3 regions of the Halobacillus sp. Marseille-Q1614 genome follow, and region 1 is predicted to be linked to each of the others. Evidence: riboswitches for the same ligand, from Rfam matches in the RefSeq annotation. Region 1 holds a riboswitch; each other region holds the start of a gene.

Region 1 (8,032 bases):
ACCCTCATTTACGTACAGCTTTCGTACGCCTCAGGGAGCCTCATTGATTCAAGCTCCATTTTGATAACAGGTGCTTTGATTAAAACACCTGATCCCACTTACTTGGTGATGCCGTTCAGTTGGGACACTCAAGGATGATGTCGGAAATAAGAAGCAATTCCGGGCTTCCAGCAACCCCGGCTCTCTGTAAATGCTTGAACTTATTCCTTTATTCCTGTCTTCGAGTTAACGTATTTAGTTTTCATAATTAGCTGACTTGCGCTTTTCCCTTAGATGGATACACTTGATAACCATCTGTTGTCGTTACTTTTCTGAATTCAGAAAGCAGGTGATTCGTTACTGCTCCCGGCTTCCCTTCTCCTACCTGACGCTGGTCAACTTCTACAACAGCAATGACTTCAGCTGCTGTTCCTGTTAAAAATACTTCATCTGCGACATAGACATCATGTCTTGTAAACGGCTCCTGCTTGACGTCATAACCGTGTTCCTGAGCCAAATCGATAATAGCGTTTCGGGTAATTCCTTCTAAAGCTCCTAAATAAACAGGAGGTGTATAAATCGTTCCATTTTTCACGATAAAAATGTTGTCTGCTGATCCTTCAGTTACATAGCCTTGATCATTTAACATAAGAGCTTCATCTACGCCTGCCTGGTTTGCTTCCAGTTTCACTAAGATATTATTTAAATAGTTTAATGATTTGACTTGCGGAGGCAGAACATCCGGCCGGTTTCTGCGGCTTGATACAGATGCTAAGCGTACTCCGCGTTCATATAACTCTTTAGGAAATAAAGCAAGTGCTTCAGCAATGACAACCACACGCGGACTTGAACAGCTGGCAGGATCTAACCCGAGATTTCCAGTACCTCGTGAAACAACGACACGAATATAAGCCGTTTCCAGCTGGTTTTTGCGGACTGTTTCAGCAATAATCTGCTCCAATTCCTCCTTTTCATATGGAATATGAAGCATGATTGACTTGGCTGAGTCATAGAGGCGTTTTAAGTGTTCATCGAGCTTAAAGATGTTGCCTTCATAAACGCGAATGCCTTCAAACACCCCGTCACCATATAAGAAACCATGGTCATAGACGCTGACGACAGCCTCATTTTTATCCACGAATTCTCCGCTTAAATAAATCCACTGGTTGCTCATTTAAAGCACTCCTTTCTCTTTAAATTTTGGTTTTCGATAAAATATTAAGGTTTGGGTGACCTTGTGCAGGCATGCACTCCTGCACATTGGTCAAAAAGGTCTATCTTCCACATGAATCAACTTTCGCAGCCATTAGTTTGGAGAAGCGTTTTAGTTGATTGAGGACTACTTTAACGCCATTTTCAGAAAAGGTCAACAGGTTTTTCGTAAATTTTCTGACTAATTTGATTATTAAGTTAATTTGGTAAGCGTTTTCATTCATGAGGCTATTGGGATCAGACGTGTTTTCTAATTTTTGTTTTTTTCTTTTTTATCTGAAAACTGAACGGGAAATGTTCTCAAAAACGCAATAAATCGCCTCTTTAGAGCCGATTTTCATCACACTGTCGAATGGGCTTATTATGTATTTTTTTGTACAAAAACCCTGTTGAAAATTCAACAGGGTTTGACTTAATCTCTATTTTAATTTTTAGCTATGTTGATATTCTATTAAAAACCTTCTCTTATCGAGACTTTTCTTTTTGCGAACACTACTTTTGCTAGAAGAAAGGGAAAGGTATTCCCGCCCACGGGGTCTGCCTAAAAACTAAAGCTTAGGAGTAAAGCTCAATTTTTTACTTGAGAACATATTTAGCGAGCATTCTCTGCACTTCCTCAATCGGACTGTCTTTCTTAAAGAGCTTCTGGATCGGTGCCGATTGCCCGGACAGCCAAATTTTCAATTCAGATTCAAGGTCAAAGCTGCCGGCAGTTTCCGTGCTGAAGTGAGTAATACTATTATAAGGAATCGAGTGGTATTCTACTTTCTTCCCAGTCATCCCTTGCTTATCTACTAAAATAAGTCGTTTGTTTGTAAAAATAAAAGAGTCTCTTAACACTTTATATCCGCTTTCTACCTTTTCCTCTTCAATAAGAACTCCTTCAAGTTCTTTGCCAAGTTTCTCTTCATCTACTTTACTGGCGTTACCCATTAGTCCATCGAGCAGTCCCATCGCTGTTCCTCCTTTTATACTCATTTACACTTTTTTCTGATATGAATCGGAGAACTGCTGTCTTTCATGCTCTCCTCTTTTTATATTAATATAAGACTTTTCATATTGAGACCAGCTAACAGCATCCCTGTTGAACAGATCTTTATCTTTTTACCCACCGTATTCTTTACCCAAACGTTGGCCATCTGCTTTTTATTTTTCATTTTACTATTAATCGGGGGAATGCGTCCGCTTTCCAGAACAGTTCCGCATCCCCCCCTTCTTACTTTCATAACTTTAGCCTGCTTCCGGCAGTTATATCAATATAAATAGGCTAGATCCCTCGATAAGGAAAATTCGTTATGCCTTTTACTGTAGTTTTTATTTTAAATACACCGCCTGCATAGGGATATTGGCTCAATTGTTCTTCATTCATGTCTTTTCTCGCTGTTGTAACATACAATTCATCTATGTTCTTACCGCCAAACGTACAGGAAGTCACATTCACAGCAGGCACCGAGATGAAATTAAGCTGCTCCCCTGTCTCTGGGTTCCAGCGCGAGACTCCACCGCCTGAATAATGGGCAATCCAAAGCATACCTTCAGTATCGATCGTCATGCCATCTGGAAAACCAACATCGTCCGGGAATGTAATCACAGGTATCGGGCTTGAAATTTCACCTGTTTTTAAGCAGTAATCATATTTCACAACTTTACCTGTTGGTGTATCAATAAAATACATGATCTTATGATCAGGTGACCAGGTGATCCCATTTGAGATCCCAACATTGTCTATTTTTTTTCTGAGCTCGCCATTTACGTCAAGGCAGTACAAAGCGCCGGAAGTTTTGTTTTCTTCCGCATCCATTGTTCCAGCCCAAAATCGTCCATAGGGATCACATTTCCCGTCATTAAAACGATTTCCCGGCAGGTTTGATTCCGGGTCTTCGATCAGATGTAATGATTTTGAGTTCCAGTTCAGCTCATATAAGCCCGTCATTAAGGCGACAATCAGTCCGCCATTTTGCTTTAAAGCAGCCGCCCCCACATAGCTTTCAAGGGTAATTTCTTCCCGCTCTTTTGTTACTGTATCAAGACGATGGATTTTCTTTTCTAATATATCTACCCAGTAGAAATGCTGGTTCTCAGGGTCCCAGCACGGTCCTTCACCAAGAGTTGATTGACTGTTTACGACTAGTTCGGCATTCATAATATAAAAACTCCTTTTTATCTATCTCGTTAACTACCTTCTATTTTTTCAGGAGGAAACCCTTTTTAATAAAAAAATTTTAAATATTGCAATTAAACCCTTGTAATATGTTCCGCAATCCTGTAAATTAGGTTGCAAGCAATTTTATCCAAATTAATTAAATAATTCTCTTATCAAGAGAGGCAGAGGGACTGGCCCGACGAAGCCTCAGCAACCACTGATTCGATTCAGTACGGTGCTAACTCCAGCAAGTTGTTGAACAACTTGGAAGATAAGAAGGTGTATCCAACAGACGAAAGTCTTCTTCTTATCTACTAAGGAGAAGACTTTTTTTATTGACTTTGACTGAAAAAAGGAGAATCGCAATGTGCGCTAGACAAACTGAAACGAAATTAGTCCATACAGGAAATAACAATAATGATCCATCCGGGGCGATCAATGCTCCCGTTCATTTATCAACCGCTTATGAACATCCTGGCATCGGCGAATCCACAGGATATGACTATACAAGAACTGGAAATCCAACGAGAAGCCTTTTAGAGAATTCGATTGCCGATTTGGAACACGGTCACGCAGGGTTTGCCTTCAGTTCAGGGATGGCTGCTATTCAAGGAGCTTTATCCCTTTTTAAATCAGGAGATGAAATCGTCGTCTCTGAGGACTTATACGGGGGAAGCTACCGGTTATTTGAATATTTATCAAGACAGTACGGGTTAAAATTTCACTACTGTGACAGTCAGAAGCTAAATGATATTGAACACTACATAACGGACCGGACAAAGGCCCTTTATGTAGAAACGCCGACCAACCCTCTGATGCACTTAGCAGACATAAAAGAAATCTCAGGGATCGCAAAGAAATATGGATGCCTGCTGATCGTAGATAATACGCTTTACACGCCATATCTTCAGCAGCCATTATCAGAAGGAGCGGACATCGTGATTCACAGTGCCACAAAATACTTAGGCGGCCATAATGACGTTCTCGCCGGTTTAGTCGTTGGAAAAGATCCTGATATCTGTGAACAGCTTGGATTTTACCAAAACACTTCAGGAGGTGTTCTTTCTCCCTTTGATTCGTGGCTGCTTATGCGAGGGATGAAGACATTAGCGTTAAGAATGAGGCAGCATGAATTGAATGCCAAGGAGGTTGTGGAGTATCTACACAATCATCCGGAAGTCACTCACGTGTTCTATCCAGGAAAAGGCGGGATGCTCTCCTTTCGTTTAAGTGCCGAACATTGTATCGATCCGTTTCTTAGAAGCTTATCTGTCATAACATTTGCCGAAAGCTTAGGAGGAGTAGAAAGCTTCATTACGTATCCCGCAACACAAACACACGCCGACATCCCAGAAGAAAAACGGCATTCCTACGGTGTATGTAACCGGCTGCTGCGCTTTTCAGTCGGTATTGAGCACCCGGAAGATTTAAAAGCAGACCTAGAGCAGGCCCTGTCACACCTACAAAAGGAGGAAGTATATTATGACTAAGCCACATACGTTCCAAACGAGGTTATTGCATAACGACCATAAATTTGATCCGGCAACTGGTGCGGTGAGCGTGCCCATTCAGCAGGCATCGACTTTTCACCAGGCTGACTTCGACAACCCAGGCCAGTATGACTACAGCCGATCCGGAAACCCGACGCGTGAGGCTTTAGAAGATACAATTGCCCAACTGGAAGGCGGAGAAAGAGGATTTGCTTTCGCTTCTGGAATGGCGGCAATCTCTACGGCGTTTATGCTTTTATCAAAAGGTGACCATGTTGTCATCTCTGAAGATGTGTATGGCGGCACCTTCCGCATGATCCATGACGTACTTACCCGCTTTGGCATTGACCATACCTTTGTAGATATGACCGATCTGCATGCTGTAGCTACGGCGATACAGCCTAATACACAAGTGCTTTATATTGAAACACCTTCTAATCCGCTCTTAAATATTACCGATATTCAGGCGGTTACAAAGCTTGCTAAAGCCAACGGCTGTCTAACATTTGTTGATAACACATTTATGACACCGGCCCTGCAGCGTCCGCTTGAACTCGGTGCCGATCTTGTGCTTCATAGTGCTACTAAATTTATTGCCGGACATAGTGACGTTGTCGCAGGATTAGCGGTTACAGATAAGAAGGAAATTGCAGACCAGCTCTCCTTTTTACAAAATGCGTTCGGATCAATTCTTGGAGCCCACGACTGCTGGCTCGTCCTAAGAGGGTTAAAAACACTCGACTGCCGGCTCAAGCAGTCATCGGAATCCGCCGATAAAATTGCGAACTTTTTATCCGCACACCCGTTTGTTGAAGAAGTCTATTACCCGGGCTTCCGCACTCATCCCGGCGCATCGATTCATTCTTATCAGGCGAGCGGTGCCGGTGCCGTGCTTTCCTTTAAGTTAAAAAATGCCGAAGAAGTAAAAGCGTTCAGCCAGAATGTCGAGCTCCCGGTATTTGCCGTCAGCCTGGGTGCCGTCGAATCAATCCTGTCCTACCCTGCGACGATGTCTCATGCTTCTATGCCTAAAGAAGAAAGAGAGAAGCGAGGGATTACTGACGGACTGCTGAGACTATCTGTTGGATTAGAGAGCCCCGAAGACTTGATCCGTGATTTTGAGAAGGCCCTAAACAGCTTGCGCGTCCCCCTTCAAAAGGTTGGATTATAAGCATTTTGGCGGTGTTGTTGATATTTACGTTAAAAAAATAAGCAGCTTCCAAATTAGGAAATTGCTTTCAGCTTGTAGAGAAACCTCGTGCTTTTTAAACGACCGACTTCCTTTCAAAGGATAATATGCAGCGGAGGGCTCCGTGAAACGGATCGCTTTCCATGGGCGTACGGTGAGCTTCCTTAAGGCTTCGCCTTTTAAGGATCTCACTCTGTACGTTCCTCCCATAGGAGATTCCCGTTTCCCTTCGCCCCTATCTTCATAAGTTTTTCTTTCTCGTTCTATTAGCTCTCTTCCCGGGGGCTACACTCTTAAGGATACAAAGTACCTAATGAAAGGTTAGCTGATTCCTCTTCTCGAATGAGGAAGATTCCATTCACCTTTTTCCTTGTAATGGGAAGGGAACAAGCGAGACTCCTACGGGATGTGCAAGACTGGCAAGACCCCACAGGGCTTAAAAGCCCGAGGAGGCTTGCCGGCTTCCCCGTGGAAAGCGAGGGGGTTCCCGACCCATTCGTCCCCTTTTATGGCCAATGGAATCCTGCCTGCCACGCTAGGCTTTAACAGGAAACTCCATGAGAAAAACTGTTGAGACTTTCTTGACATACTGTGAGAAACTTCCAATTCAGGAAGTTTCTTTCCTGTTTCATTAGATTCCCCTTTAATGGAATAAGAATTAACCTTCTTTCTCTTGTACTTGAACATAGACAGACCCATGTAAAGTGTCGTTAACATAAGCATCCAACCTCCACATTCCACTCTTAGGTAACGACATAATTGACGGGGATGAAGCATCTGCACCATTATGCTCGCCAACGCTTAATGGTACATCTTCTAGAACGATCATTTTATTTCCAGATTCATTGTGGGTTCCAACAACCTTTAAATCCCCTTCTAACTCCTCTTCACTCCCCCAAAAATGCCACATATACTTTTGTTTTTTATCTGGATAGAATCGAGTAACTTCCCCACCATCATAAATAAAACCTAATTGACCTTCTTCTCCGAGCATTTTATAAGAGCCTGATTCGAAAATATCACTTTCCAGCCATTTCTCCCCAAAACACCCCGTCAGGAGTACAGTGGATAGTGCCAGTATTAAAAACAGCAATCGAACATAACTTTTGTTCACAAAACCCTCCTAAAAAATTGAATTTTCAATAAGTTATTATCCAATTATTTCAAAATACAATACTTAAATCAATGATTGCTTTCCAAGGATTCAAGTCGGTCTCTCGATCTGAATTACAAAATGGAATCGTATAACACTACTCGAACATCATAAGGTTTTTCAGGTTGGTTTTCTTTTTGATATAATTCCAAGTTCCAACTTTTATTGGAACGTGTGTACCCTTTTTCTCCAATCCATTGATGTAATTTCTCATAACTATTTCTTATTTGATCATTTGGACCCTTATGTAAAATTGCAGCATATCTATGTGGTGGAATTGTTAAGGTGGTCATATTTTCTGGTATATCTTTATATTCACTTACTTGAACACCAATCCAATAACCATCTTCCTCGGGTGACGATTCCTCAACAACAAACGCTCCAATTTGTTGACCTGGGTTTAAAATATTATTAATTTCTTCTATTCTTTCTTTTAGTACTTTTGCAGCTCTTGGGATTTCTTCAATGTATTTTTCGCCGGCACAAACTACTCTGAACCCCACAAGTTTCACTTCACCTAAGTCTTTAATAAATTTTTCACTTGTAACTTCCTGATTCATGTGTCAAACTCCTTAAATGGATTTTACTTACATAACTAGAATTCAACATCAAATGCAAGATCCCTTCATTCTTAATAGAAGTATTAATTTTTACTTTACCCCCACCGCCCCATAAAATAAAATTAGGGAAATTTCATTATAAATGCCTTATCATAAATGAATACAGTTAAGACAAGTAATTATAAATCTATAGATGATCACAAATATCAACTATAAAAAAACCCGGACGCTCTCAGCAAGAGATTGTCCGGGTTTTATTTATTAATGAGAGTTTCGTGTTGTAAATTTAGGGAATCTAAACAGAAT
Region 2 (8,032 bases), 680 kb from region 1:
ATATCCGCATGAATTGAGCGGAGGAATGAGGCAGCGGGTTATGATTGCTATGGCACTTGCCTGCAGTCCTTCATTATTAATAGCCGATGAGCCGACGACTGCTCTGGATGTCACAATCCAAGCCCAGATCCTTGAACTAATGGATGATTTAAAAAGAGAATATGGGATGGGCATGATTATGGTTACCCATGATATGGGTGTTGTAGCTGAAGTCGCCGACAGGGTTATGGTTATGTATGCAGGGAAAGTGGTTGAAACCGGAACTGTCGAAGAGATATTTAATGATCCCAGCTACCCCTATACAAGAGGACTGTTAGCTTCTGTTCCAAACATAGACGACTTAAATCGAAAATTAGAAGCTATCCCTGGTTCACCGCCAAGCTTAACTGAAAAAATACCTGGCTGCCGGTTTCATCCAAGGTGTGAGTTTGCTGGTGATAAATGTATCCAAGAAGAGCCGCCAATGTATAATGTTTCATCAAGTCATCATTCAAAATGCTGGTTAGAAGAGAAAAAGGAGGTGCCCGTTGGTAATGGAAACAGAGACACAGCCTCTTATAGAAATATCTAATGTGAAAAAGTATTATCCTATCAAAAGTGGACTTTTAAAGAGAACGAAAGCGAATGTAAAAGCTGTTGAGAATGTTTCCCTTGAGGTGATTGAAGGTGAAACACTTGGTGTGGTCGGAGAATCAGGATGTGGTAAATCTACTTTTGGACGAACCATTCTTGGTCTCGAAGATTTAACAGATGGATCCATTAAATTTCGTGGAGATGAAATCGGCGGGCTCTCAGAACGTAAACTTAAGAAATATAAAAAAGATATGCAAATGATTTTTCAAGACCCTTATGCTTCATTAAATCCCAGGCAGAGAATAGGAGATGCATTAGAAGAAGCATTTATTATTCATACCAGACTTAGTAAAAAGGAAAGAGAAGAACGGGTCAAATCTCTATTAGTTGAAGTAGGTTTAAAGGAAGAACATGTGGATCGATACCCTCATGAATTCAGCGGGGGACAAAGACAGCGGATCGGGATAGCCCGGGCTTTATCTTTAAATCCTTCTTTAATAGTCTGTGATGAGGCTGTGTCTGCCTTAGACGTTTCTGTGCAGGCGCAAATTATTAAGTTGTTGAAGAGTCTGCAAGAATCTTATCAGTTAACTTACGTATTTATCTCACATGACCTCGGCGTTGTACGCCATGTATGTGATAGAGTGGTAGTGATGTACTTAGGTGCTACGGCTGAACTTGCTGCATCAGAAGATTTATACAACAATCCTTTACACCCTTATACAAAAGCATTATTATCGGCTATTCCAAGACCGGTACCTGGGAGAAAGCGAAACAGAGTGAAGCTTGAAGGGGATTTGCCAAACCCGGCAAATTATCCTTCAGGATGTCCGTTTCATACCAGGTGTCCATTAGCACATGAACGCTGTAAGGTGGAAAAACCTCAGTGGAGAGAAGTTGAACCTGGCCATTTTGTTGCTTGTCACGAGGTATAACAGTCAGGAATGAGCACCTTCACCCCACCTGTGATATTTTGTTGAAATCAGGATGGTGGTGAAGGTGTTTTTGTCTAAAATCATTAAAAAGGAGCTTATACATATGAATTCAATTGATTACTTAAACCAGCCTTATTACGCGAAGAGAACAACGGCTGTTGCCAATAAAGGCATGGTTGCTACCTCCCAGCCGCTTGCCTCTCAGGCTGGTCTGGATATTTTAAAAAAAGGCGGGAATGCGATTGATGCAGCGATTGCAACTGCTGCCACGCTGACTGTGGTGGAGCCGACTTCCAATGGAATAGGAAGCGACGCCTTCGCACTTGTGTGGGTGAAGGAACAGCTTTATGGCTTAAATGCCAGCGGTTCATCTCCTGCATCCATTTCAATAGAAGCTGTTAAGGAAAGAGGGCATGAAGAGATTCCAGCTTACGGATTGATCCCTGTGACAGTACCGGGTGCTCCAGGAGCCTGGGCCGAGCTTTCCAGCCGATTCGGGAAGCTTCCTTTAACAGAAGTACTTGCACCAGCTATTGAATATGCTGAAGAAGGATTCCCTGTATCTCCAGTTCTTGGGAAGTTTTGGGAAGCTGGATATAAGAAGTTCAAAGAAAACTTGGAGGGAGAGGAATTTCAGGCATGGTTTGATACTTTTGCTCCTGAAGGAAAAGCTCCAGAAATCGGTGAAGTGTGGAAGTCTCCCGGGCATGCAGATACGTTAAGAAAAATAGCTGAGACGAATGCCGAAGCATTTTACAGCGGGGAAATTGCCGATAAAATTGATGAGTTCTCGAAGAAATATAATGGTTTTATCCGCAAAGAGGATTTAGAGAATTATAAGCCGGAATGGGTAGACCCGATTTCTATTAATTACCGCGGCTATGATGTATGGGAAATCCCCCCCAATGGCCATGGGATCGTAGCACTTTCTGCGTTAAATATAATGAAAGGATTTAAGGTTAATAGTAAAGAAGACACGGACACCTATCATAAGCAGATCGAAGCAATGAAGCTGGCCTACGCCGACGGTCAAAAATACGTTGCGGATCCCAATTACATGGATGTAACTGCGGAACAGCTGTTAAATGACATTTATGCTGAAGAAAGAAGAAAGTTAATTCATGAGGAAGCTCTTACTCCAGAGCCGGGTACCCCTCCTAAAGGCGGCACGGTTTATCTGGCGGCAGCTGATGATGAAGGAAATATGGTTTCTTTTATCCAAAGTAATTATATGGGCTTTGGGTCAGGGGTTGTTGTCCCTGAAACCGGCATCTCTCTGCAAAATAGAGGCCATAACTTTACGATGGAAGAAGGTCACGCGAATTCGCTGCAAGGAAATAAGCGCTCGTATCATACGATCATTCCAGGCTTTTTAACTATAGAAGGAACTGCGGTTGGACCATTTGGAGTGATGGGCGGATTTATGCAGCCTCAGGGACATATGCAGGTGATTATGAATACTGTGGATTTTCATTTAAATCCGCAGGCAGCTTTAGATTCCCCGAGATGGCAATGGATGAAAGATAAGACGGTTTGGGTAGAGCCTGATTTTCCTACACACATTGCAGCAGAGCTTCGACGCAAGGGACACGATGTTCAGGTGCAGCTGGAGACCGGGGCTTTTGGAAGAGGCCAGATCATCTGGCGGGATACGAATGGAACCTTGTACGGAGGCACGGAATCAAGAACGGACGGTACGATTTCTGCCTATTAATTTTTTAGAGAGGAGCGGGAAGCTGTGCAGCAATTGAATCTCTTCCTTGCTTTTTTTAGAGTAGGGATTTTCGGATATGGAGGGGGGCCTTCCTCCATACCTCTCGTTCATAATGAAGTAGTAAAAAAATATAAGTGGATGTCGGATGACGAATTTGCTGACATATTAGCTCTCGGCAATTCGCTTCCTGGGCCGATTGCGACTAAAATGGCCGGCTATATCGGGTATCGGGTTTCAGGGCTGCTGGGCATGATTAACGCTGTTTTAGCCACTATTCTGCCAACGATCGTCCTTATAATCATCTTGCTGACCTTTTTAAATAATTTTCGCGATCTCGCCTGGGTAAATGGCATGACCCAGGCTGTCGTCCCAGTCGTAGGAGTAATGCTTGCAGTGTTAACCTATGACTTTTTGAAAAAATCACAGGGCAGTCTTGGTTACCTGCTGACCATTCTATTAGGATCAGGGTCACTGATTTTAATTGAAGGAATAGGCATACATCCCGGCATCATAATTGCAGCCTTATTGTTGTTCGCCCTTTTAAAACCTATGAAGAAAACAAAAAATGACGTCACTAAGGAACAAAGCAAGGAGTCAACTCTATGATATATTGGCATATCTTTATCGCATTTTTCATACCCGGCATCGTAGGTTACGGCGGCGGGCCGGCTTCCATTCCGCTGGTTGAAAATGAGGTAGTCGGCCGATTTAAGTGGCTGACGGTGAATGAATTCAGTGAAATGCTTGCTATGGCCAACGCATTGCCAGGCCCGATTGCGACTAAAATGGCTGGGTATATAGGCTATCAGCAAGCCGGCATTCTCGGAGCTTCTGTCGGAGTATTTGCTACCGTAGCTCCTTCGTTAATTTTAATGATCGCATTACTAAGCCTGCTCAATAAGTATAAGGGATCACCTCGGGTGAAGTTGATGACTTCCCTGATCCGGCCTGCAATCGCCGTCCTGTTAGGTGTCATGGCCTACCAATTTTTTCAGACATCATATGTATCGACAGGCACCCTGCATACTATACTACTGATTGTATTAAGCTTTGTACTGCTTGAAAAGGTAAAGGTACATCCGGCCTTTGTAATCGCCGGGTCGCTTCTATATGGAGCCGTTTTTCTCGGATAATAAAACCATTATTTGAAACAACTGCACGCCTTGTCTCGTATATACATATATGACGGAGAAGGGAGTTGTTAATTATGAGCAATTATTCAATTGATGAATTTATTCGGCAGACAAAGCAGGATGAAAGTGAAAATGAGTTCTTTGAATTAGAAACACCGCGTATATTAGAAGTAAATCTCTCTGATCAAGTATGGGCCAAATCAGGTTCCATGATCTCTTACAATGGAAACATTAAGTTCGAAAGAGAAGGGATCTTAGAACATGGAGTCGGCCGCATGTTTAAAAAAGCTTTATCAGGTGAAGGCAGTTCACTTATGAAAGCCACAGGCCAGGGAAGACTTTACTTAGCCGATCAGGGAAAAAAGATTACGATCTTTAACCTTGATAATGAAGCGATAACGGTAAACGGCAACGACTTATTAGCATTTGAACCAGGTATTCAATGGGATATCAAATTAATGAAAAAAGTAGCAGGAATGATGGCAGGTGGACTGTTCAATGTTACCTTAGAAGGCAGAGGAAGGGTGGCGGTCACTTCACATTATGAACCTTTAACTTTGCTCGTTAAGCCCGGATCTCCTGTGATTACAGACCCTAATGCTACGGTAGCCTGGTCCGGTCACTTAAAGCCGGAATTTCGCACAGACATCAGCTTGAAAACTTTTGTAGGGCGGGGAAGTGGTGAATCTATTCAAATGGAATTTAACGGAGAAGGTTTTGTCATTGTCCAGCCATTTGAAGAGGTGTATACGTCTGGAAGCAGCTGATTTTTAAAAAATAGTGCTTTCGCCTTTACTTCGACTAAAAAAAATTGTATTATATAGAATAACTAAAAAAATAACGGAAACTTCTTATCCAGAGAGGCGGAGGGACTGGCCCTTTGATGCCCGGCAACCATCGAATCAATCATTAGATTGACGAGAACGGTGCCAATTCCTGTAGAATGGTTGATCCATTCTAGAAGATGAGAGGATCGTACGGAAATGACGACCCCTTTTCTTTATCTCGGATAAGAAAAGGGGTTTTTGATTGTATAAACCGTCAAGCTCTCTTAGGTAGAAGTTGCGTTTAGAGAAAGGGAAGATGATGATGGCAACAGCTATTTTTGCAGCAGGATGTTTTTGGGGAGTTGAAGCATTTTTCGAACGCTTTGAAGGAATTACGAAAACAAGAGTTGGATATACAGGCGGGCATGTACCCCACCCAACTTATGAGCAAGTAAAAACAGGAACTACCGGGCATGCAGAATCCATCCGAATTGAGTATGATCCACAAGTGATCACTTACGGAGGCCTGGTTAATATATTTTTCGAATCACACGATCCTACAACAAAAGATCGCCAGGGTGGAGATGTTGGCCACCAATATCGTTCCGCTATCTTTTATCAGAATGAAGCGGAGAAAGCTATAGCCGAAGAAAAAATTCAACAGTGGACGAATAAAGGCGTTTTTAAGCGACCGATTGTTACGGAAGTTACTCCGGTTGAAACTTTCTATGAAGCTGAAGAATATCATCAGAAATATTCACAAAAGCACAGCTCATTCGCTTGTGGAATCAGCTGACGATTTGGCAAGCACCTTTTCTAAATGGAAAAGGTGCTTTTTTATGTTGTCTAGGAAATTAAAAAATTCCAAGCTGTGGATATGTTTAGAAGAGCGACATCCAGCTCCATCCCCCAGACACTCGGGTCATAAGCAATCCGCCCTGCTAAAAGGGAAGGCCACCTTCCTCCGGCCGTTTTGCTTATGCGTTTCGTGTCTACCAGGCGCTTTAAGCCTTTGTTCTGTGGTTGTGGTACGGCTGAGGAGGGAGAGCGTTGTAGAAGCAGTTATGAACGTTGAAAAGAAATTGAAAAACCGGTGAAAGCACCCGGAAATTCTAAAATCGCCGCGCGCGCTAAAAAAAGCTCCTCTTAAAAGAAGAGGAGCTGCATCCGTCTAGCTTAATGAAGTTTTTAAATCACGGTTTAACTTTTTCATTTTTTCTTTAATTACTGCTGTATCGGCAAACATATCGTGAATACCTTGGTGTTTCTTCGTGAAAATGACGACAAGGTAAGGCAGTCCAATGACCGCCATGCTGATATATCTTCCGATGACTTCTCTAAAAATCACTTGTCCTTTTGATAATGAATCTCCTTGAAGCGATTCTACGGACAAGCCGAGAATCATTTTTCCGAGTGTGGCCCGGAAGAACCAGGTCATTAATGCAAAATACAGAAAGAACACAAGGGATTGAACGATATTCGATGCACTAAACAATTCTATCCATAGTTTTGCATCTGAGAGGTTAGTTAATCTTAACAGCGGTCTTGTGATGATAGAATTCAGACTCCAAATCACTATTAAATCAATAATGTAAGCAAAGAAGCGAGGAGCGAATCCAGCGTAGATGACGCGGTGAAATTCTGTTAAGTTTTCCGTAACGGTCTCGTTTAAGTGGCTGCGGTTCGGCTCTACGGTATCCATTTAATCTCCTCCTTTACTCTGAGTACATATACATCATGCGTGGTCCTTGGCGGTTATCGATCATCTCATTTATCCATTTAATTTCATTGTTTGGTAAAAAACTTTCCACACTAAGCGGAATCCCAAGGAAGCTGTCAGTGTTGGTGTATTCGAAAATTTCTGGGTTACCGCCGATTTCTTCTTTTAAGGAATTCAACGCATCTTCTTCAAACCCGATCTGATCAATCAGGCCGTTGTCCGCAGCTTGCTGTCCTGAATAAATACGGCCATCTGCCAGTTCTCTCACTTTATCTTCGGACATTCCCCGTCCTTCGCTGATTACGTTGACGAACCCTTGGTAAGACTCATCGACTAGGGTTTGAAGGATTTCGCGGTCTTCTTCTGTCATCTCTTTTGTAGGGCTCATGATGTCCTTGAATTGGCCGCTCTTAATCGTATTGAATTTTACACCGTATTCATTAGCAAGCTCTTGATAGTTAATGCTTTGCATAATGACACCTAGTGATCCTGTGAAAGTTTCTTCAGATGCAAAAATTTGATCAGCGGGTGCTGATATGTAATATCCTCCTGATGCGGCCATGCCGCCCATTGAAACATACAATTTCTTATCCTGTTCTTTAATTTCCTGAAGCTTGTCGTGGATTTCTGCGCTTTCAAATACCCCTCCGCCTGGAGAGTTAACGTAGAGCAGAACTCCTTTTACGGTACTGTCATTTTTAATAGCTTCGAGCTGTTTCATGAACTGCTCGTGGTTATATCCTTCGCCTGAAAATGGGTTGGACCCCTCGCCTGAGATAATCGTTCCATCTACGGTAAGGTGGGCAATTCGGTTTGAATTTGATCCATTCTCTACTACTTTCTCTTTGGGACCTTCATCCTCAGTAAACATGTTTCGGGATTCATTAAATGTATCAGACATTAAAAATCCAATGCTTTGAGTAAGAACGCCGATAAGTAATAACCCTGCTGCAATTCCTATGGCTATCAGCCGCTTTTTCTTCATATTCACCTTTCCTTTCATAAAATCTCTGAAACCTAATCGTAGCAAAAAAATACCAAATAATATATAAAAAAGTGGGTGTTCACGAATCGTTTACATTCCATTCACTTTCCAGGATGCTCATCTCCCATAAATTCCAGAATTCATGATCCACCAGTTTGTGATCGAGCAGGCAGCCGTCGATTTGAAAGCCGGCTTTTTTATATGT
Region 3 (8,032 bases), 1.8 Mb from region 1:
ACAACCGGTGATAAAGCTGAGAAACCTGGTTAAACCTTTGCCTGGCCCGCTTTCTTCTAAAATAAGTCTGCACAATCCCGTATCTTTTCGGCGGCTTAATTTCCACCTTTGTCATCTGACTGACCAAACGAATATTCCATACGCGCGCATCATTCACCTCAACCACACGCCCCCAGTCCACTTGATGGAGAAGATACGGAAGCAGGCAGACATTTACTCCTAAGAGAATCAGGCCTAAACTCAAGCCGGCAAAAGATTGATTCCACTCGAAATATCCGGTCAATCCGCGAATTCCAGCAACCGAAGCAATGACAAAGATCATCCACATAAGCTTCTTCCACTTAGATACTGAATACAATTTCCACTGGATCACGATCGTCAATGTGAAAAAGAGACAGTAAATGGCGGCCAGGCGGAACGCAAATGGAAAAGTAAAGGGCGTGAGAACAGCGACGGTAAAAGCCAGCCCAAACATACCGAGCAGCTGCCACCCCCCTCGTTCTAAAGCCATCTGCCAGAGCAGGTCCTTTCTCGTATGAGGGAGCATGCTGAGCTTTAATTCAGACGTTGTAAAAGCTAAGCCTGAGTGAAGAAATGATTGTAAAACGGCTTTCACCAATAAAGCAGAAGGCAGAATCCAGAGCCATTGCTCAACATTCATCTGCCAGCTTTCCACAAGCGGCATGAACTGTTTCAGCCAGTCAGCCAGCATGAAAAGGAAAGCAGCACTGAAGATCAACATATAGATTAAAATTGTCCAATCCAAAGTGACGAGAAACGCCTGTTTATATAACTTGAACTTTTTTTTAAAACGCTGGCCGCGTACCCACCTGTACACCTCCCATGTCGAAAGGTTCATCGGGATTCCCTCCGATCGAGCGTTTCAAATTGCTCAATGGCGCCTGCTTGAGAGACGGCCCCGCTATTCAGCATGACAAATTCATCGGCAAGATCACGCACCTTTTCCAGCTGGTGCGTCGTCAGCAATATACTCGTTCCTGCTGCTTTTCTTTCCTGAAGGACTTCAATGAGATAGGCGCCTGCGTAAATATCCAAGCCAATGAAGGGTTCGTCAATTAAAAGGAGCGGTGCATCAGGAAGCAGCGCACAAATCGTCTGCGCCTTCTGCCTCATTCCTTTTGATAAAGACTCTGGGTATTCATCGAGTTTGTCCATGAGCTCAAAAGCTTCTGCGTATTTATTGGCACGGGGAATGAAAACTTCGTCCGGGATATCATAGCTCTTTTGATAAAGCTGAAAGTGCTGAAACACCGTCAGTTCAGACAGAAGAAGGGGTTCTTCCGGGATATAGCTGAACTGATATTTATAGTCTGAATAGTTTTCATCCTGGTCGATGCCAGCGATCTGGATACTTCCCTCGGTGCGTTCAAGACTGCCAATAATTGTTTTCATTAATGTAGATTTCCCTGCCCCGTTATGGCCGACAAGGGCCGTGATTATTCCTTTTGGAACTTCAAATGTGATGTCAGTAAGAAATGGCTGCTCCCGGATATTGACGGTGCACTGATTGACGCGGAGCACGGATTGATCGCTCATTTTTATTTCCTCCGTCATAAGTTTTCTTATAATACGCTTGAAAACATCCTATGGTTTCATGGCAGAAGAGGAAAGAATATTTTTCTCATTTTTCCAGTCCCAGTTTCAAAAACTTTTTTCTTTTTCTCCTGGCACCTGGTACCCATTTATTAAAACTTAGTATATGGTATTAATATCTAGTCAAAGGAGGGAGTACTATGAACATTTTGGTTATTCATGGATCGACCAGGCAAAATGGGAACACCGAGGCTCTTGCTAAATTATCTGTCCCTGAGAATGAGACCACTCATATTTATTTAAGAGATTCACAGATCCAGCCGATTCAGGATGCACGTCATTCGAAGGAAGGCTTCCAGGACGTCTCAGATGATTTCAGTGGGATTTTTGATCAGATCCTGGAGCATGAGGTGCTTATTTTTGCGACACCGATTTACTGGTACAGCATGACGTGTATCATGAAAACCTTTATTGACCGTTTTTCGCAGTCGATCAGAGAAGAGAAATATAAAGACTTTAAAGACCGGATGAAATCCAAGTACGTTTACGTTATTGCAGTCGGCGGCGATCAGCCTTCTGTAAAGGGGCTTCCGCTCATTCAGCAGTTTGAATATATTCTGCAATTTTTCGGTACCACATTAAATGGATACATATTAGGGGAAGCCAATAAGCCGGGAGAGATTCATAACGATAAAGCGGCCTTGCACACAGCTTCTGTTTTAAAAGAAAAAATGAGCAATTATTAATTTTTCATAACATACTCAAAGGACGATTTAGAACATTTCTAAATCGTCCTTCTCTTTTATGAGCTTTCCTGCTCTTCATGATCCTCCCAAAGCAGCAGGCTGAGGCTGTCTAAGCCAACGACTTTATAATAAACATAGGTCACATCATCCATATCGGTTAATCCGGTAAACTGGCCCCGCTCTATAAAATCCTCGATTTCATGAAGGCAGTCTTCGGAAAAATGGAGGCACATTCCTTCAACAATGGCTTCCCTATACTCCAGATCTTTTGTTTCCGAATACAACTGCCGAAGGGCTTCTAATGCTTCTTCAGTTTTTGTTTTTATCAGGATGCTCAGCGGCAGCATTTCATCCTCTGACTTACAAAGAGGATAGATTTCATCTACGATTGCATTCGTTTGATAGGCACAAAGCGTTTCTGCAGCGGCTTCACTTAAAAGGGCTCCGCCCGCCTTTAAAGCCTTAACCAGCGGATACACATACCGGTCTTCAGGGAAATGACGGAGGATATAAGCATTTAGAATAGCACGGAATCCATCAGATGCCGCTTTGAGGGATTCTTCTAACTCGCCCACTGCTTCCTCGCCGTCGAGCCACCCCTTTTTCACTATATAATCGACCGTCGTTTTAGCCAGCTGAAACGTTTTCTGGTCAAAGCGCTTATCAAGCATTTGAATCAATTCTGAATAAATGGAGTAAAGTTCATCTTTCGCTGAACAGTTTGCAATTCTCTCGTAATGGCTCCATGCCTCTTCTGTTATAAAGAAACGCAGGGCTTCTTTATGCTGAATGAGGCTCATCACATCCATTTTTTCTAACAGAGGCTGATAAAGATGTTTTCGATGCAAATCTTGTAGGCACTTTATGAGTTCTTCTATGGCACCTTCTTCAAGAATGACGCCATTTAACGAAGATATATAAGGGTACTGACCTTCCAGCCTGCTTCTTTTTAAGCTCTCGGCTGTCAAACGGTCAGGAATCCCTGGATGGTCGCTTAAAGCACGCATGATGATTTTTAAAACCGTTTCGTCATTTGTACTGAAGTAAGGCTCCACCCGCTTTAAAAACGGATCCATCTCATTCACTCCTATCCAACTTTATCTAAGCTGCCGCTGCCTGAGCGAATTAATTCCAAACTTCTTCGGCAATTTCAACGACGTGACGGAGCTTCGCCCACTGCTCCTCTTCCGTTATAATATTCCCTTCTTCTGTAGATGCAAATCCACATTGAGGACTTAAACATAGCTGCTCTTTTGGAACCAGCTTAGCCGCTTCCTCCAAGCTTGCTTTTATTTTCTCCTTATCTTCGAGCTCAGGAAACTTAGAAGTAATAAACCCGAGCACGATTTTCAAATCTTTGCGCTTAAGCTGTCTTAGAGGCTGTAACCCGCCTGAACGTTCTGTATCGTACTCTAAGAAAAGCCCATCGACATTAAGTTCGTTAAACAGAGTTTCTGCAATCGTGTCATAGCCTCCGGATGCGGTATAAGTCGAGCGGAAATTACCGCGGCAAATATGCATCGTGATGACCATATCGTCCGGTCGGCCGGCGATGGAATGATTAATTGCCTGAATGAAAAGCCGGCGAAGCTGTTCAGGCTCATGGCCGCGCTCTTTAATTTTCTGCCGGCCTTCTTCGGAGAAAAAGACAGCCCAGGAGGTATCGTCCAGCTGTAAATAGCGGCATCCTTCATCGTAAAAAGCCTGAATCGCTTTTTGGTAAGCCTGCGTGAGATCTTTTAACAGGGAGGCTTCATCCGGATAAATCTCAGGATTGATATCCCCTCTAAAGAACAGCATGTTTGGGCTTGGAATTGTAAACTTCGCCACGTGATCAGGTCCGACAATGGAATGAAGAAATTTATAATCATCAAGCATCGGATGCTGGTCAAAGTCTACTTTATCCAAGACTCGGACAGAGTGGGCTTTTGTCTGCACCCCTTTAAACTGAATTCCTTCTTCTGGTTTAAATCCTTCTACTCCTTTCAATCCTTCGAGGAAGTCAAAGTGCCACCAGGACCGGCGCAAGTCGCCGTCTGTGATGGACCGAAGTCCGGCTTTCTTCTGCTTTTCCACAAGCTTAGTAATTTCTTCATCTTCTATATTACGTAATTCTATGGCAGAAATTTTCCCTTTTTCCTTTTGCAGTCTTGCTTCCTTAATCCGCTGCGGGCGAAGGAGGCTTCCGACATGATCTGCTTTAAATGGAGCCTGATTTGTTTTTATCACTTGTATCCTCTCCTCTTTATAATTTTCCATAAAAAAATCTCTTCTATAATAAGAAGAGACGGCTTTATGTAACATGTGGCTCTTCTTATCTTCCAAGCCTGGACAGCTTGGTGGAATTAGCACCTTGCGTTAAGAAAACACAGGTTGCTGAGGTGTCTGCGGGCCATACCCTCGACCTCTCTTGATAAGAAATTAAATTGTAGTTGATATCGTATCAATTTTTTTTGGTAAATAAAAGGAAAATGAGACGTTTAGGCGTTAAGTCCCATGCGCTCCTCGACTTTTTCATATGTCGGCATGCCTGCCTGGGCCCCCAGTTTCTCTACTGTAAAGGAAGCCGCCGCATTCGCAAAAGCGATCGCCTGCTCCACCGAGAGTCGTACACCTAACGAAAAAGCCAGTGCCCCGTTAAACGTATCGCCCGCGCCTGTTGTATCCACTACTTCAGCCGGATATCCCGGAATAAACAGTGTCTTATATTTAGCCCCAAGCGGACCTAATGTTGTAATCAGCTGATCGCTAAACGACGGCTCTTGAAATAACAGCGCAGCTTCCAGCTCGTTTGGGGTAATGTAACTGCACTTTTCCCAGACGGAAGCGGACAGAGGAACAGCAGGAGCAGGGTTCAAAACAAACGGTATCTCGTTTTTATGGCAAAAATCCGCTGCCCATTCAACGGTTTCCACTGGAACCTCCAGCTGGCTGAGGACGACATCACTTGCCAGAAGCGTTTCTTTACAGGACTCTGCATAATCTGGCGTTACTTCCTGGTTCGCTCCGGATACGACCATAATGCGGTTGTCGCTTTCATTAATTAATATGTTCGCGACACCCGTTGCCTTTGTTTTTGAAATTCCGATATGCCCCGTATCAACGTTCTCACGCTTCATATGCTGGATCAGTTCTACCCCTATTGAATCGTTTCCGACTTTTCCAATTAGAGAAACCTTTGCGCCAAGACGTGCGGCTGCTACAGCCTGATTGGCCCCTTTCCCGCCAGGCTTCATGTAAAAAGATTCTCCGAAATTGGTTTCGCCTTGATCAGGAAGCCTCGAAATCGTCGTCAGGAGATCCATGTTAAGGCTTCCTATTACTGTAATGACCGGCTGTTTCATACAACTGACCTCCCAGAATGAATAGTTACTCTTATTATGTCGAAAAAGCTCAAAAATAAAAAGACCTTGGCGATATTTTAAGAAATTCAAATAACATAAAGGGGCCGTGTATGGAGGAAAGGTGTGGTGGTTGATGGTGAGGAATGACAGTATTAGGTTCGTAAATTAGAAAAAAGCTCAGAGCTTTAACCTCTGAGCTTTTTAGCTTTCGAAGAATCTTATACAGGTCCCCAATTAATGAGAACCGCAATGCTCAGCATGACAACCGCAATCGCTATCCAAATAAACAGAAGCGGAAGCATCCATTTCGCCCATTTGATCCATGGAACACCGGCAACGGCCAGACTCGCCATTAAAGGGCCTGAAGTCGGGAAAATACTGTTCGTAAATCCATCTCCGAACTGATAAGCCTGAACAGCCACCTGGCGGGTAACTCCAACCATATCAGCCAGCGGGGCTAAAATCGGCATCGCAATCATCGCCTGGCCGCTCCCTGAAGGAACAAGAAAGTTCATCAGTCCGTTCGCCACAAACATTCCCAGTGCTGCCATGACAGGGCTTAAGCTTTCCAGCGGAACTGCCAGGGCATTAACTGCTGTATCTAAAATCTGTGCATTTTCCATAACGATTAAAATGGCACGGGCAACACCGATAATCAGTGCACCATAGACAAGCTTTTGACAGCCATCAAGAAACGTCAGGGCAATTTTATTGTAATTCATGCCGGCAATGATACCGCACACAAGCCCGATAATGATAAAGAAGGCAGCCATATGATCGGTCGTCCATTTAAATTGAATGGTAGCAAATATAAAGAAAGCCAGAGCAAGACCTACGAAGCTTAAGATTAATTTATGTCTCCCTGTAAACGGGGCTTTTAAATCTTTTGATGATGCCTCTTTTGCATCTAAAATGCCAATCATGCTTTTGTCAGGGTCTTTTAATATGGTTTTCGCATAGCGCCATGTGTACCAAATTGTTACGCCAACGATGATGACGAAGGCAATAAGACGCAGCGCCATTCCCGAAAACAGTGGCAGATCGGCAATCGACTGCGCAATCCCGACCGTATATGGATTCATAAAACCTACGTTAAACCCCGCAAAAGTGGCCCCAAACGTAATGGCAACAGCAACCATTGCATCCAGCTTCAGCGCCCGCGCAATAATCACGCCGATCGCTACAAATGGAATAACGGCATTAGCGATTGCTCCTACAGCTCCCCCAATGGCAAACAATAGAGAAACAATCGCAATTAAAAAGAATTCTTTCCCTTTCGTCTTATGTACCGCTCTTAAGATCCCGCCTTTTATCGCCCCGGACCTTTCGATCACTTCAAATGCTCCCCCGGCAAACAAGACGAGAAAAATTAAGCCGGCAGACTCGACCATACCTCCCTGCAGAGCTAGAAATATTTCCATAAATCCAGTCGGCTCTCCATCCACCGATGTGAACGTATCTGGTATGACCCGCTCTACTCCATTGACCGTTTCTCTTTCAAACGATCCTGAAGGAACAAAATATGTAGCCACAACCGCCAGTAATAATACAAGAAAAAGAATGACGTATGTATCAGGCATCTCCCATCTTTTCGCCTTCTGGTTCTCAAGCTGCGATTCTTCTTTTCCCAATTCCACGTTCTATCCATCTCCATTCTAAAAAAAGATAGTGTCCATTATATAGTTTTGGCGGAATATTTTCAAAATTTAGTTAAAAATTGACTACCCATGATAAATGTCATACCCGGTACCTGACATTTGTGTCTTACAATCCTTTTTTGCTTCTTATATGCTTAGAAGACATTATTAAATGTATAAAAGGAGTAATGAAATGAGCCAACGTAAACAGGCAGAACTAAAAAAAGACGTAGCATCCTTTGCCAAGGCTGATAATAAAGCCGGCATTCTCCAATTAATAAATACAATTGTACCCTTTGTCATTCTATGGATCCTTGCCTATCAAAGCCTATCTGTTTCTGTATGGCTTTCGCTTCCTTTTGCTATGGCAGCTGGAGCGTTTGTCGTCCGTATTTTCATTATTTTTCACGATTGCACGCACATGTCCTTTTTCAATAACAAAAAAGCGAACCGAATCATTGGAACAATTACCGGTATTATCACCCTTTTCCCTTTTGAAAAATGGAAAAGAGAGCACTCCATTCACCACGCTACGAGCAGTAACTTAGATAAGCGCGGCACAGGTGATATTTGGATTATGACTGTGGAAGAGTATAAAGAAGCTTCTCTGAAAGAACGTCTGGCATATCGTTTATACCGTAACCCGTTCGTTATGTTCGGCTTAGGGCCCATTTATCTGTTTTGTATTACAAACCGCTTTAACCGTAAAGGGGCCAAGCGCAAGGAACGCATGAACACTTATTTAACGAAC

The links. Region 1 has a riboswitch for S-adenosylmethionine ahead of HUS26_RS08310 (methionine biosynthesis PLP-dependent protein). Riboswitches for the same ligand answer to the same signal wherever they lie in the genome.
Region 2: another riboswitch for S-adenosylmethionine. It lies ahead of msrA (peptide-methionine (S)-S-oxide reductase MsrA); the one in region 1 lies ahead of HUS26_RS08310 (methionine biosynthesis PLP-dependent protein).
Region 3: another riboswitch for S-adenosylmethionine. It lies ahead of HUS26_RS17215 (5-methyltetrahydropteroyltriglutamate--homocysteine S-methyltransferase); the one in region 1 lies ahead of HUS26_RS08310 (methionine biosynthesis PLP-dependent protein).

What each region holds. Positions count from the first base shown of each region.
Region 1 covers NZ_CADDWH010000001.1:1,650,534-1,658,565, forward strand. The annotation lists gene ilvE (branched-chain-amino-acid transaminase) at 248-1,153, opposite strand; gene HUS26_RS08295 (PH domain-containing protein) at 1,768-2,145, opposite strand; gene HUS26_RS08300 (hypothetical protein) at 2,226-2,417, opposite strand; gene HUS26_RS08305 (SMP-30/gluconolactonase/LRE family protein) at 2,459-3,334, opposite strand; SAM riboswitch class I at 3,502-3,612, shown strand; gene HUS26_RS08310 (methionine biosynthesis PLP-dependent protein) at 3,700-4,824, shown strand; gene metC (cystathionine beta-lyase) at 4,817-5,995, shown strand; gene HUS26_RS08320 (DUF4871 domain-containing protein) at 6,672-7,127, opposite strand; gene HUS26_RS08325 (GyrI-like domain-containing protein) at 7,241-7,726, opposite strand; gene HUS26_RS08330 (Na+/H+ antiporter NhaC family protein) at 7,988-8,032, opposite strand, start outside.
Region 2 covers NZ_CADDWH010000001.1:2,330,735-2,338,766, reverse strand. The annotation lists gene HUS26_RS11855 (ABC transporter ATP-binding protein) at 1-571, shown strand, start outside; gene HUS26_RS11850 (ABC transporter ATP-binding protein) at 534-1,508, shown strand; gene HUS26_RS11845 (gamma-glutamyltransferase family protein) at 1,612-3,222, shown strand; gene HUS26_RS11840 (chromate transporter) at 3,247-3,828, shown strand; gene HUS26_RS11835 (chromate transporter) at 3,825-4,355, shown strand; gene HUS26_RS11830 (AIM24 family protein) at 4,430-5,122, shown strand; SAM riboswitch class I at 5,204-5,326, shown strand; gene msrA (peptide-methionine (S)-S-oxide reductase MsrA) at 5,445-5,918, shown strand; gene HUS26_RS11820 (RDD family protein) at 6,294-6,824, opposite strand; gene sppA (signal peptide peptidase SppA) at 6,838-7,827, opposite strand; gene HUS26_RS11810 (GNAT family N-acetyltransferase) at 7,907-8,032, opposite strand, start outside.
Region 3 covers NZ_CADDWH010000001.1:3,417,771-3,425,802, reverse strand. The annotation lists gene HUS26_RS17235 (hypothetical protein) at 1-859, opposite strand, end outside; partial or broken gene HUS26_RS17230 (ATP-binding cassette domain-containing protein) at 856-1,464, opposite strand; gene HUS26_RS17225 (flavodoxin family protein) at 1,755-2,300, shown strand; gene HUS26_RS17220 (HEAT repeat domain-containing protein) at 2,357-3,376, opposite strand; gene HUS26_RS17215 (5-methyltetrahydropteroyltriglutamate--homocysteine S-methyltransferase) at 3,426-4,559, opposite strand; SAM riboswitch class I at 4,612-4,720, opposite strand; gene HUS26_RS17210 (ribokinase) at 4,781-5,644, opposite strand; gene HUS26_RS17205 (YfcC family protein) at 5,863-7,281, opposite strand; gene HUS26_RS17200 (fatty acid desaturase) at 7,475-8,032, shown strand, end outside.